3 regions of the Stenotrophomonas sp. C9D9 genome follow, and region 2 is predicted to be linked to each of the others. Evidence: predicted binding sites of a transcription regulator. Region 2 holds the regulator's gene; each other region holds the start of a gene.
The links. The regulator FliA, encoded in region 2, starts transcription of late flagellar genes. The targets are predictions, from matches to a motif close to TAAAGTTTNNCNNNCNNNGGCCGATAA.

Region 1: ACXI0D_RS05970 (methyl-accepting chemotaxis protein) is a predicted target of FliA. The motif match lies at 1,975-2,001, and genes of this name have one in related genera.
Region 3: ACXI0D_RS14135 (methyl-accepting chemotaxis protein) is a predicted target of FliA. The motif match lies at 1,599-1,625, and genes of this name have one in related genera.

Annotation. Positions count from the first base shown of each region.
Region 1 covers NZ_JBSZIF010000004.1:120,918-124,191, reverse strand. Annotated here, with positions in the region: gene ACXI0D_RS05980 (DUF2628 domain-containing protein) at 537-1,424, shown strand; gene ACXI0D_RS05975 (hypothetical protein) at 1,424-1,822, shown strand; gene ACXI0D_RS05970 (methyl-accepting chemotaxis protein) at 2,033-3,274, shown strand, end outside.
Region 2 covers NZ_JBSZIF010000006.1:791,335-794,608, forward strand. Annotated here, with positions in the region: gene flhF (flagellar biosynthesis GTPase FlhF) at 1-810, shown strand, start outside; gene ACXI0D_RS19225 (MinD/ParA family ATP-binding protein) at 797-1,684, shown strand; gene ACXI0D_RS19230 (RNA polymerase sigma factor FliA) at 1,681-2,424, shown strand; gene cheY (chemotaxis response regulator CheY) at 2,482-2,874, shown strand; gene ACXI0D_RS19240 (protein phosphatase CheZ) at 2,874-3,274, shown strand, end outside.
Region 3 covers NZ_JBSZIF010000004.1:1,899,493-1,902,766, forward strand. Annotated here, with positions in the region: gene ACXI0D_RS14120 (transporter substrate-binding domain-containing protein) at 1-90, opposite strand, end outside; gene ACXI0D_RS14125 (VOC family protein) at 173-544, shown strand; gene ACXI0D_RS14130 (arylamine N-acetyltransferase family protein) at 609-1,451, opposite strand; gene ACXI0D_RS14135 (methyl-accepting chemotaxis protein) at 1,654-3,274, shown strand, end outside.

The sequences.
Region 1 (3,274 bases), on a different contig from region 2:
TGTCTTCGGGAGGGGAATTTCTGTGGGCGAATGGCTTGCCCAACGACCCGGTAATGTGGGGTGACTGGTGCGACGCATTTGCTGAGGTTTCAGTCGATGGAAATGCTCTTAATTATGAATTCTGTAGCGCGCAAATTAGTTCATCAGGCGGACGTTTGACGTTGCTGGATGCGTTCTCAGTAATGCTGGTATTCCTCGAGGCGATCTTTGATCGATCCGGTGAGGATCTTCCGCTTTTCGAAGTTATTGGGCGTCTCATGTCGCCTCTAAGTGATTCCGGTTGTCCGAATGATTCCTCTGTCTGGGTTGAGTGGGTGGAGTCGGTTGGAAAGGTTAGGTCGTAGGGGTTTGGGCGGCGGCTTCCCTGATGGCAATAGGGATTGAAAGGGGGGGGGCTGGCGATGCAAGAGGATCTTGAATTTGGTTGTGACTTCGAATTCGAGATTCTTGTCGGCCGCAGTAGGCCTCATGCTGAGGTGACAGAGGAGCCTGTCTGGAGCAAGGTCGAGTTTCGTGGCGAGTTTGGATAAAAGATAATGAGAGCAAGGATTGAACCCACCTTCGGTAGCGCCGACGGTGAAGCAGTACAGCGCACAGATACAGCCTCCGATGGGCTGAGCGAAAAGGACGCACTGGCGATCGTGGTAGGAGACAGGTTCTCCACCTATCTCCACTACTGGAGGCTGTACGAAGCATGCGGCAGGGCGCCAAGGCGATGGAACTGGCCGGCATTCCTGTTCTCGTCACTCTGGTTCTTCTTCCGGCGCATGCATGCGTGGGGCGCGATCTGGTTCATCCTTTCGCCGTTGCTGATGACCACCTTCGCGCTGCTGGGGCTGCCATGGTTGTCCTTGCTCTCTTTCGTGGTGTTTCGCGTACTTGCAGGAATCCTGGCGAATCCGCTGTACCTGGCGCACTGTCGAAGGATTGTCCGCATGGTTGATGCCGAGCATCGCGGGGCACATCGTCGGCACCTTGAACTGCAGAAGGCTGGCGGCGTCAGCTACACCGCTCTGGTGATCGCCTTGGCGGTAACGGCCTCACAGAACACCCTTATCAAACTGATCGTTGGTTCGATATCAGAGCCAACGCCCACGCAGTCTGCCGTGTACGTGGCGGCGAACCCGCCGTATCTGCCGGACCCGCAGATAGAGGAAGCGGAGCGGGTGGTGTACCAGGAGCAAATGCGTGCGATCGCAATGACGGCGTGGCCAGCGGGCGTTCCAACCGAGGGCAATGCCTGCATTGTCGAGTTGCGTTTGGCGCCACCAGGTCAAGTGCTGAAGGCCAATGTCCTGGAGCCGTGTACGTTGAACGACGCCCAACGCGAGATGATGCTGGGTGAAATCAGGCGCACGGACTTCACGATCGAGGGGAAGATGCGGTTCTTCAACAGGCATACCCTTATCGACTTGCACAAGTAATGAGCATTTCGCTGTTTCTCGAAGCCGAAGCCGAAGCCGGTGCCGACCTGGATGCCGTGCTGCACGCCCTGGATTCGATCCAGGCCGAGTACTCCGACGGTACTGACGGTCTGCATGGGTATCTTCCAGCGTCCAACACCAGCTTCGGGTTCGGCATCGTCGACCCGCCGGAGGCGCTCGTAGCGGAAGGGCTTGAAGTCGAGTGGCAGGTGGGCCTGCTCGGCTCGTTTCATTTCCGCGCGAGCGGGTTTGAAAGCGCCTGGGAGGAAATCTGCCGCTTCACAAAGCGCTACGCCGCGACGTGTGGGTTTCGATTTGTGCTCTCGTTCCAGTTCGAGAGCGTCTATGCGGCAAGGCTCGGAAAGGATCTGGTCTTCCCGGGGCCTGCTGCACCGTAATGCCGGATAGCGGGGGGGCAGGCCCCGGCCTGATCCCATTCGCGCTACCCGTGGCGATATACCTTATGGATATAACGCCTTCGTGGGTCGTCTGATTTCACACCTGTCTGCACAGTTCCAGAGTTTTGGATCGATATAATAATATCGACCCATAAAGTTTCCCCTGTCTGCGCCGCCATCGATCGTACGGCCATGATCAAGGGAATTGAGATGCTCGCCTTACGCAACCTCCGAGTGGGATCCCGGCTGGGTGCCGGGTTTGGACTGCTGCTGCTGTTCATCGTGGCCATCGTCGGCCTGGTGCTGTACGGGAATCACCTGAAGTCCGCCCAGTTCGAGAAAGTGGTGGACGTCAACATGGTGAAGATGCGGCTGTTGAACGACATGCTGGATACCAACAACGCAGTGTTGATGCACCGCCGGCTGATGGTGATCAAGCGTGGCGAGGATTTCGACAAGGATTATCAGAAGGCGCAGGAGCTGTCGCGGACCTACGACGGCATCTGGGCCAAATACATCAAGATTCCGCGTGATGCCACCGGCGATACCCTGGTTGCGAAGATCGACGCGGCACGCAAGGCCACCGATGCCTCCACCCAGCATCTGCACGAGCGCATGAAGGCCGGTGATTTCGACGGCGCGGCCAAGGAACTGCTCGCCGAGCATGGGCTGGCAACCGCATGGAACGAGGCCATCTCGACATTGCTGCGGCATCAGGAAGCGCTGACCGCGCGCAGCCGCGAGGAATACCGGTCAACCGAATCCTGGACCGGTACGTTGTCGATCGTGTTCGGCGTGCTGAGCCTCATACTGGGTTCACTGGCCGCGTGGGCCATCACCCGCAGCCTGACCCGTCCGCTGGAAGGGGCGGTGAAGCTGGCCGATGGCATCGCCAACGGGCGGCTGGACAGCAGCATCGACGCCTCCGGCAATGATGAGGTAAGCCAGTTGCTCCGGTCGATGCAGCGCATGCAGGCGCAGCTGCAGTCGGTGATGGCGGCGCAGGGTGAGCTGGCGCGCCAGCACGATGCGGGCAGCCTCAGCTACCGCATGGACGAGAGTGCCTTTCCCGGCGACTACGGGCGCATGGTGCATGAGACCAATGCGCTGGTCGGCTCGCACGTGCAGGTGCAGAACCGGTTGATCGAGGTGATGAAGCACTACGCCCGTGGCGACCTGTCGGTGGACATGGATCCGCTGCCGGGCGAGAAGGCGGCGATCACCCAGGCCATGGACGAGACCAAGACCAGCCTGTCGGCGATCAACAGCGAGATCCGCCGGCTGGCGACGGCAGCGGCGGCGGGCGATTTCAGCCTGCGCGGCGATGAAGATCGCTTCGCCTATGATTTCCGCGACATGGTGACCGGGCTCAATCGCCTGATGCAGACCACCGACGAGAACCTGGTGCAGGTGTCGACCCTGCTGCAGGCGATCTCGCGCGGAGACCTGACC
Region 2 (3,274 bases):
TGCCCGGTGCGCGCCACCGCGCTGGACCTGATGGACGAATACGGCTTCGATGCCGGCCTGGCCCGCGACGTGGCCATGCAGATCCCGCTGGAGACCGAGGCCCACCGCGGCCGCGGCCTGATGCTGGGGCTGATCTCGCGCAAGCTGCCGATCGCTCCGGTCGACCCGCTGGAAGAAGGTGGTGTGATCGCCCTGGTCGGACCGACCGGCGCCGGCAAGACCACCACCATCGCCAAGCTGGCCTCGCGCTTCGCCGAGAAGCACGCACCGCGCGACGTCGCCCTGGTCACCACCGACACCACCCGCATCGGTGCCCGTGAGCAGCTGTATGGCTACGGCCGCCAGCTCGGCATCGCCGTGCACGAGGCCAACAGCGGCACCGACCTGGACCAGCTGCTGGAACGCCTGAAGGACTACAAGCTGGTGCTGATCGACACCGCGGGCCTGGGCCCGCGCGACCGTGCCCTGGCCGCCCAGCTGCAGTGGCTGCGCGCCGCCCGCCAGGTCCGCACCCTGCTGGTGCTGCCGGCCAACACCAGCTTCGGCGACATGGACGAGGTGGTGCGCCGCTTCGGTGCGGCCAACCTGCAGGGGCTGGTGCTGAGCAAGCTGGACGAGACCGGCCGCTTCGGCAACGCCCTGTCGGTGGCCGTGGACCACGCCCTGCCGATCACCTGGGTGACCGATGGCCAGGACGTCCCGGAGGACCTGCACCGGGCCAGTGCAGCCAATCTTGTACTTCGCCTTGAAGATTTGCGCCGAGCGGCCGATATGCCCTGCAACCCGGAGTTGAACCATGCCGTCGCGTGAGTACGCCAAGCTGACCAAGACCTTCCCGCTGTCGGCCACCCGCAGCGAGCCGCTCGGCCCTGTGCGCACCATTGCCGTGACCGGCGGCAAGGGCGGCGTGGGCAAGACGAATGTGTCCGCCAACCTGGCCGTGGCGCTGGCCGGCATGGGCAAGCGCACGCTGCTGCTGGACGCCGACCTCGGCCTGGCCAACATCGACGTGATCCTGGGGCTGAACCCCACCTTTACGCTGGCCGACCTGGTTGCCGGCCGCTGCTCGCTGGACGACGTCATCGTCGAAGGCCCGAACGGCGTGCTGGTGGTCCCGGCCGCATCGGGCCGCCGGCACATGGCCGAACTGGCCCCGGCCGAGCATGTCGGCCTGGTCAACGTGTTCTCCGAACTGGAACGCGAGCTGGACATCATGGTGGTCGATACCGCCGCCGGCATCACCGACGGCGTGCTGACCTTCTGCCAGGCCGCGCAGGACACCGTAGTGGTGGTCTGCGATGAGCCGGCTTCAATCACCGACGCCTACGCACTGATCAAGGTGCTGTCGCGCGAACGTGGCGTGGACCGCATCCAGGTGGTGGCCAACATGGTGCGTGACCCGAACGAGGGCCGCGTGCTGTACGAGAAGCTGACCCGCGTCTGCGAGAAGTTCCTCGCCGATGTCTCGCTGAACTACCTGGGCTGCGTGCCGCAGGATGACTGGCTGCGCCTGTCGGTGCAGCGCCAGCAGCCGGTGGTGAAGGCCTATCCGTCCAGCCCTTCGGCGCTGGCGATCACCGAGATCGCGCGCCGCACCGCACGCTGGCAGGCACCGACCGAACCGCGTGGCGGTGTCGAGTTCTTCCTCGAACGCATTCTCAAGCAGCGCGGGGTGGCCGCATGAAAGGCGCAGCCCAGTACAGGGAAGTCCAGCGCTCGGCGGCCAACGAGGTCATCGCCCAGCACTCGGACCTGGTGCGGCGCATCGCCCACCACCTGGCCGCGCGCCTGCCGGCCAGCGTCGAAGTCGATGATCTGATCCAAGCCGGCATGATGGGCCTGATCGAAGCCTCGCGCAGCTATGACGCCGACCAGGGCGCGTCGTTCGAGACCTATGCCTCGATCCGCATCCGCGGCTCGATGATCGACGAGATCCGCCGTGGCGACTGGGTGCCGCGCTCGGTGCACCGCCGTGCCCGCGATGCCGCCGCCACCATCCGCCGCCTGGAACAGAGCACCGGCCGTGCCGCCAGCGCCACCGAAGTGGCCGCCGCGATGGAGATGCCGCTGCCCGAATACCTGCGGCTGATGGAAGACGCCGCACGTGGCCAGGTGCTGAGCCTGGAGTCGCGCATCGAAGACCAGGGCGAACTGGACACCGTCGCCCAGGGTGGCCCGACCCCGCAGCAGGTGCTGGAGCGCGGCGAGTTCGGCCGCGAGCTGGGCAAGGCCATCGGCCACCTGCCCGAGCGCGAACAACTGGTGCTCTCGCTCTACTACGAGCAGGAGCTGAACCTGAAGGAGATCGGCGCGGTGCTCGGCGTGAGCGAATCGCGGGTCTGCCAGATCCACGGCCAGGCCGTGCTGCGCCTGCGCGGCCGGCTGAAGATATTCGAGGCCGTCGACGCCGGCCTGGAAGAATGAACATCCCCGAGGCGGCTGCCCCCGGCCGCCCGGAATGAACAACAAAGGAACTCTGCTTTGAACAAGAACATGCGCATCCTGATCGTCGACGACTTCTCGACCATGCGTCGAATCGTCAAGAACCTGCTGGGCGATCTGGGCTTCACCAACACCGCCGAAGCCGAGGACGGGCATGCCGCGCTGTCGCTGCTGCAGAGCCAGCCGTTCGATTTCGTCGTCACCGACTGGAACATGCCGGTGATGACCGGCATCGAACTGCTCAAGGCGATCCGTGCCGATGCCAAGCTGAAGACCCTGCCGGTACTGATGGTCACCGCCGAAGCCAAGCGCGAGCAGATCATTGAAGCGGCCCAGAACGGCGTGAACGGTTACATCATCAAGCCGTTCACCGCGCAGACGCTGGAAGAAAAGCTCGGCAAGATCTTCGAACGCCTGGCGGCCAGCGCCTGATGGATACCACGGTCGACAAGAACGCCCTCGCCCTGCGCCTGCAGGAGGCCCTGGACGCACTGGAGTCCGGTGACGAAGCCGCGTGGCGGCAACGCATCGACGGACTGGTCGCGCTGCGCACGCAGCCGATGATGAGCGGCCTCTCGCGGCTCGCCCGCGAGCTGGGGCAGGCGCTGGGTGAACTGCCGACCGTGCCCAGCGAAGCCGGCGAACTGGACGATGCCTGCGCACGCCTGGACCACGTGGTGGCGATGACCGAACAGGCCACCCACCGTACCCTGGACCTGGCCGAGGAATGCCGCAGCCTGACCGAACAGCTGCGCGCCGAAGGCCTGCAGCCGGGCCAAGACGCGCAGCTCGAGCGCATCCGCCACAACCTCACCGAGATCGCCCTGACGCA
Region 3 (3,274 bases), on a different contig from region 2:
GCCCTGTGCCAGCACCGGGTTGCCCAGGTTGATGGCCACGCGCAGGTAGCCCAGCGGTGCCAGCGCACTACGATGATCGGCCAGGGACATGCAGGACTCCGCGGGGAAAGGGCGCCCCAGCATGCCAGTGCCGCCCTGCAAGGCCGTGTCAGTATCCGGTTATCCTGCGGCGATGAACCCCATCCTGCACGTTGAGATACCGGTCACTGACCTGGTCCGGGCCATCACGTTCTACCAGCAATGGCTGCAGGTGGCGGTGGACGAACCGATCCTGCTGCATGACTGCAGGATGGCGTACCTGCCGTTTGCCGATGAGGCCGCCGGCGCCAGCATGTCGCTGGTGCAGGGTGCGGACTACCGGCCCTCCGAACAGGGCGCGCGCATCTATATCGGCGTCGATGACCTGGATGCCAGCCTCGAGCGTGCGCTGCAGGCAGGGGCCGAGCTGCGCTTCGGCCCGGCCGATGCCGGCGACTGGCGCGTGGCCGAGATCCGCGACAGCGAAGGCAACCGGATCGCATTGCAGGCGCGCGCGGTTCTGTAGCGTCGAGCGATGCTCGACTGACGCGTTCCCCGCGCCGCCAACAGCAGTCGAGCATGGCTCGACGCTACACGTGGGTCGCGGCACGCGAGCGCTGCAGCCAGTCGTTGATCGCCGGATCCAGCCGTGGATCGTCCGGCAACTGCATGCCGAAGCGTTGCTGCAACACTTCGCGCACGTCGCCAACATCATGCAGCGGGCGCTTGTCCGGTGCCTGGCCAGGGCGGTACTCGGTGTAGTTGCCGCTGCCGATGGTGCGTCGCCAGTCCGGCCCGGTCAGTGACGCGCGCAGCTGGCCGGGGAAACTGGAATCGGGATGGGTGCACACGTACCAGTTGCCCACCACGTTGTCGATCGGTGCCGGCGCGTGCAGGTCGAAGCGATACATCGCCCGCCAGCCATCGCTGGACTCGGCGGACAGCACGAAATCCCCCTCGCCGGGCAGGCGCTGCAGCAGGAAGCGCTCGTGAGGCGTGGCCTGCGGCTGTGGATCACGCAGGCGCAGCGGCACGGTCGGGGTCAGGCTGCCGAAACCGGCATCCACCAGCCAGTCATCGCCGTCCACCTGCACGCGCAGCAGCAGGTGGGTCCGTGCGGTCAGTTCGCCGTCCTGGGCGGCCAGCAGCACGCGCGCGCTCAACGGCTGCGCATCGAAGCCCAGCGCCTGCAGCAGCGCCAGCAGGCCGCCATTGAGTTCGAAGCAGTAGCCGCCACGGTGGTCGTCGAGCAGCTTGCGCTGCACGCTGTCCAGGTCGATCGGCACTGCATCGCGCAGCAGGCAGCTGAGGGTTTCGAACGGCAGCAGTGCGTTGTGGCGCTGCTGCAGCAGCGTCAGGCCCGCCAGCGTCAGCGGTGGCGGTGCATCCAGCTGCAGGCGTTGCAGGTAGCGGGGGACATCGAGCGTCGTCATGGGGGCACCGGGCGGGGAGGGAGGTCCACTGTGCTCCCCCAACCGGGGTTGAGGTCAAGCACTGCGCGGGTGTCATCCCCCCGTCGCCTGTGCCGGGTACAAAGGCCGCGTCCGCCAGCAATCGGTGGAACTGCACCAAGAACGCCCTAAAGTTGCTCCATTTCCAGCCGATACAGGTGCGTCCTTCCGCCTGGAGTCTGTCATGTCGGCCGTTGCCCCCCACCTCCGGTCCCTGCGCATGCGGCTTGCCGCGCTGCGCTCGGCGTCCCCCGGCCTGCTGCTGTGGCTGCAGCCGCACCGGCTCAGCGTAGCCAACAAGCTCAAGGCGACCCTGTGGGTCTGTGGCCTGGGCCTGATCGCGATCGCTGCGGTCTACGCCTGGACCGGCCATGCCAGCACGCAGGCGGCACGCAGCCAGGCCAGCTACCAGCACGGCAGCGATCTGGCCGCGAGCCTGGCGACACGGGTGGCCGAGGCGCGTCGTCTGCAGACCCAGTATGCACGCAGTTTCGACGATGCCGACCGCGCGCAGCTGCTGGCGACGCAGAAGGCGCTGCAGGCCGATCTTCAGGCGCTGCGCGCGATGCCGATGGATGCCGGCCGGCGCAAGGCGCTGCAGGCGCTGACCGAAGCTGCCGGTGCATTCTCGCAGGGTGTGGCCGCCCTGTTCGAACGCGTCGATGAGATGGGTCGTGGCGATGCCGGCCTCGCCGCGCAGCTGCAGCAGGCCGCCGACACCCTGCAGGCGCAGGTGGATGCGCTGCAGCGGCCTTCGTTGGCGTTGTCCCTGCAGAAGATGCGCCGACAGGAGGCGCTGCTGCTGCTCGATGGCGATTCCACCCATGCCGACCGTGCGAGCGAAGAGAAACTGCCGTTCGATCTCGCGCTGGTGGGCCTGCCGACCGATGCGCAGGATGCCCTTCGCAACGGCATGGAGGCCTATCAGGTCGCGTTGCTGGGCTATACCGCCGCCCGCGTTGGCCTGGATGTGGAGGCGCAATCGTTGCTGGATACCGCCGCAGGCGTGGCGCCGGCGCTGGCCGCCTTCCAGCAGGCCCAGATGGCGGTGCTGGCCGAGGCACAGGCGCGCCAGCAGGCCGGCACGCGCACCATGAGCGTGCTGTTCGCAGTGACCCTGCTGCTGGTCGCCGGCGTGTTGATCACCAGCCTGGTGCTGGTGCTGCGTGCGGTGCGCCAGCCGATCCAGGACACCCTGCGTTTCGCCAGCGATATCGCCGACGACCGCCTGGATACCACCCTGCGCGTGTACAACGCCAACGACGAGATCGGACAGCTGGCACAGCGCCTGGTCGACATGCAGCAGCGCCTGCGTGCGCGCATCGAGACCGAGCGTGCCGGTGCGCGCGGCAATACCCGCGTGCGCCAGGCGCTGGACAGCGCGCAGACCGGGCTGATGGTGATCGATGCCGAGGGCCAGGTGGCCTACGTCAATCCGGCACTGCTGCAGCAACTCGAACGCCAGCTCGAAGACCTGGTGGGCAGCGATGCAGTGCGCCTGCATCCGGCGTTGGCCAGCCTGGCCGGCGTGCGTCAGCGCGAGGAGCGCGAGATCGGTCATGTCGGTGTGCGCTACCAGCTGATTGCCAACCCCATCATCGACGAAGGGCAGTTCCTCGGCGTAGCGGTGGAATGGCGCAGTCGTGCGCTGGAGACGCTGCTGGAAACCGAAGTGGCTGCCCTGGTCGATGCGGCGGCACACGGTGACCTGCATGGCCGTATCGCGCTGGAGGGCAAGCAGGGCTTCGTGCGCACGTTGTCGACCAGCATCAATCGCCTGCTGGCCACCTTTGAAACCAACCTCG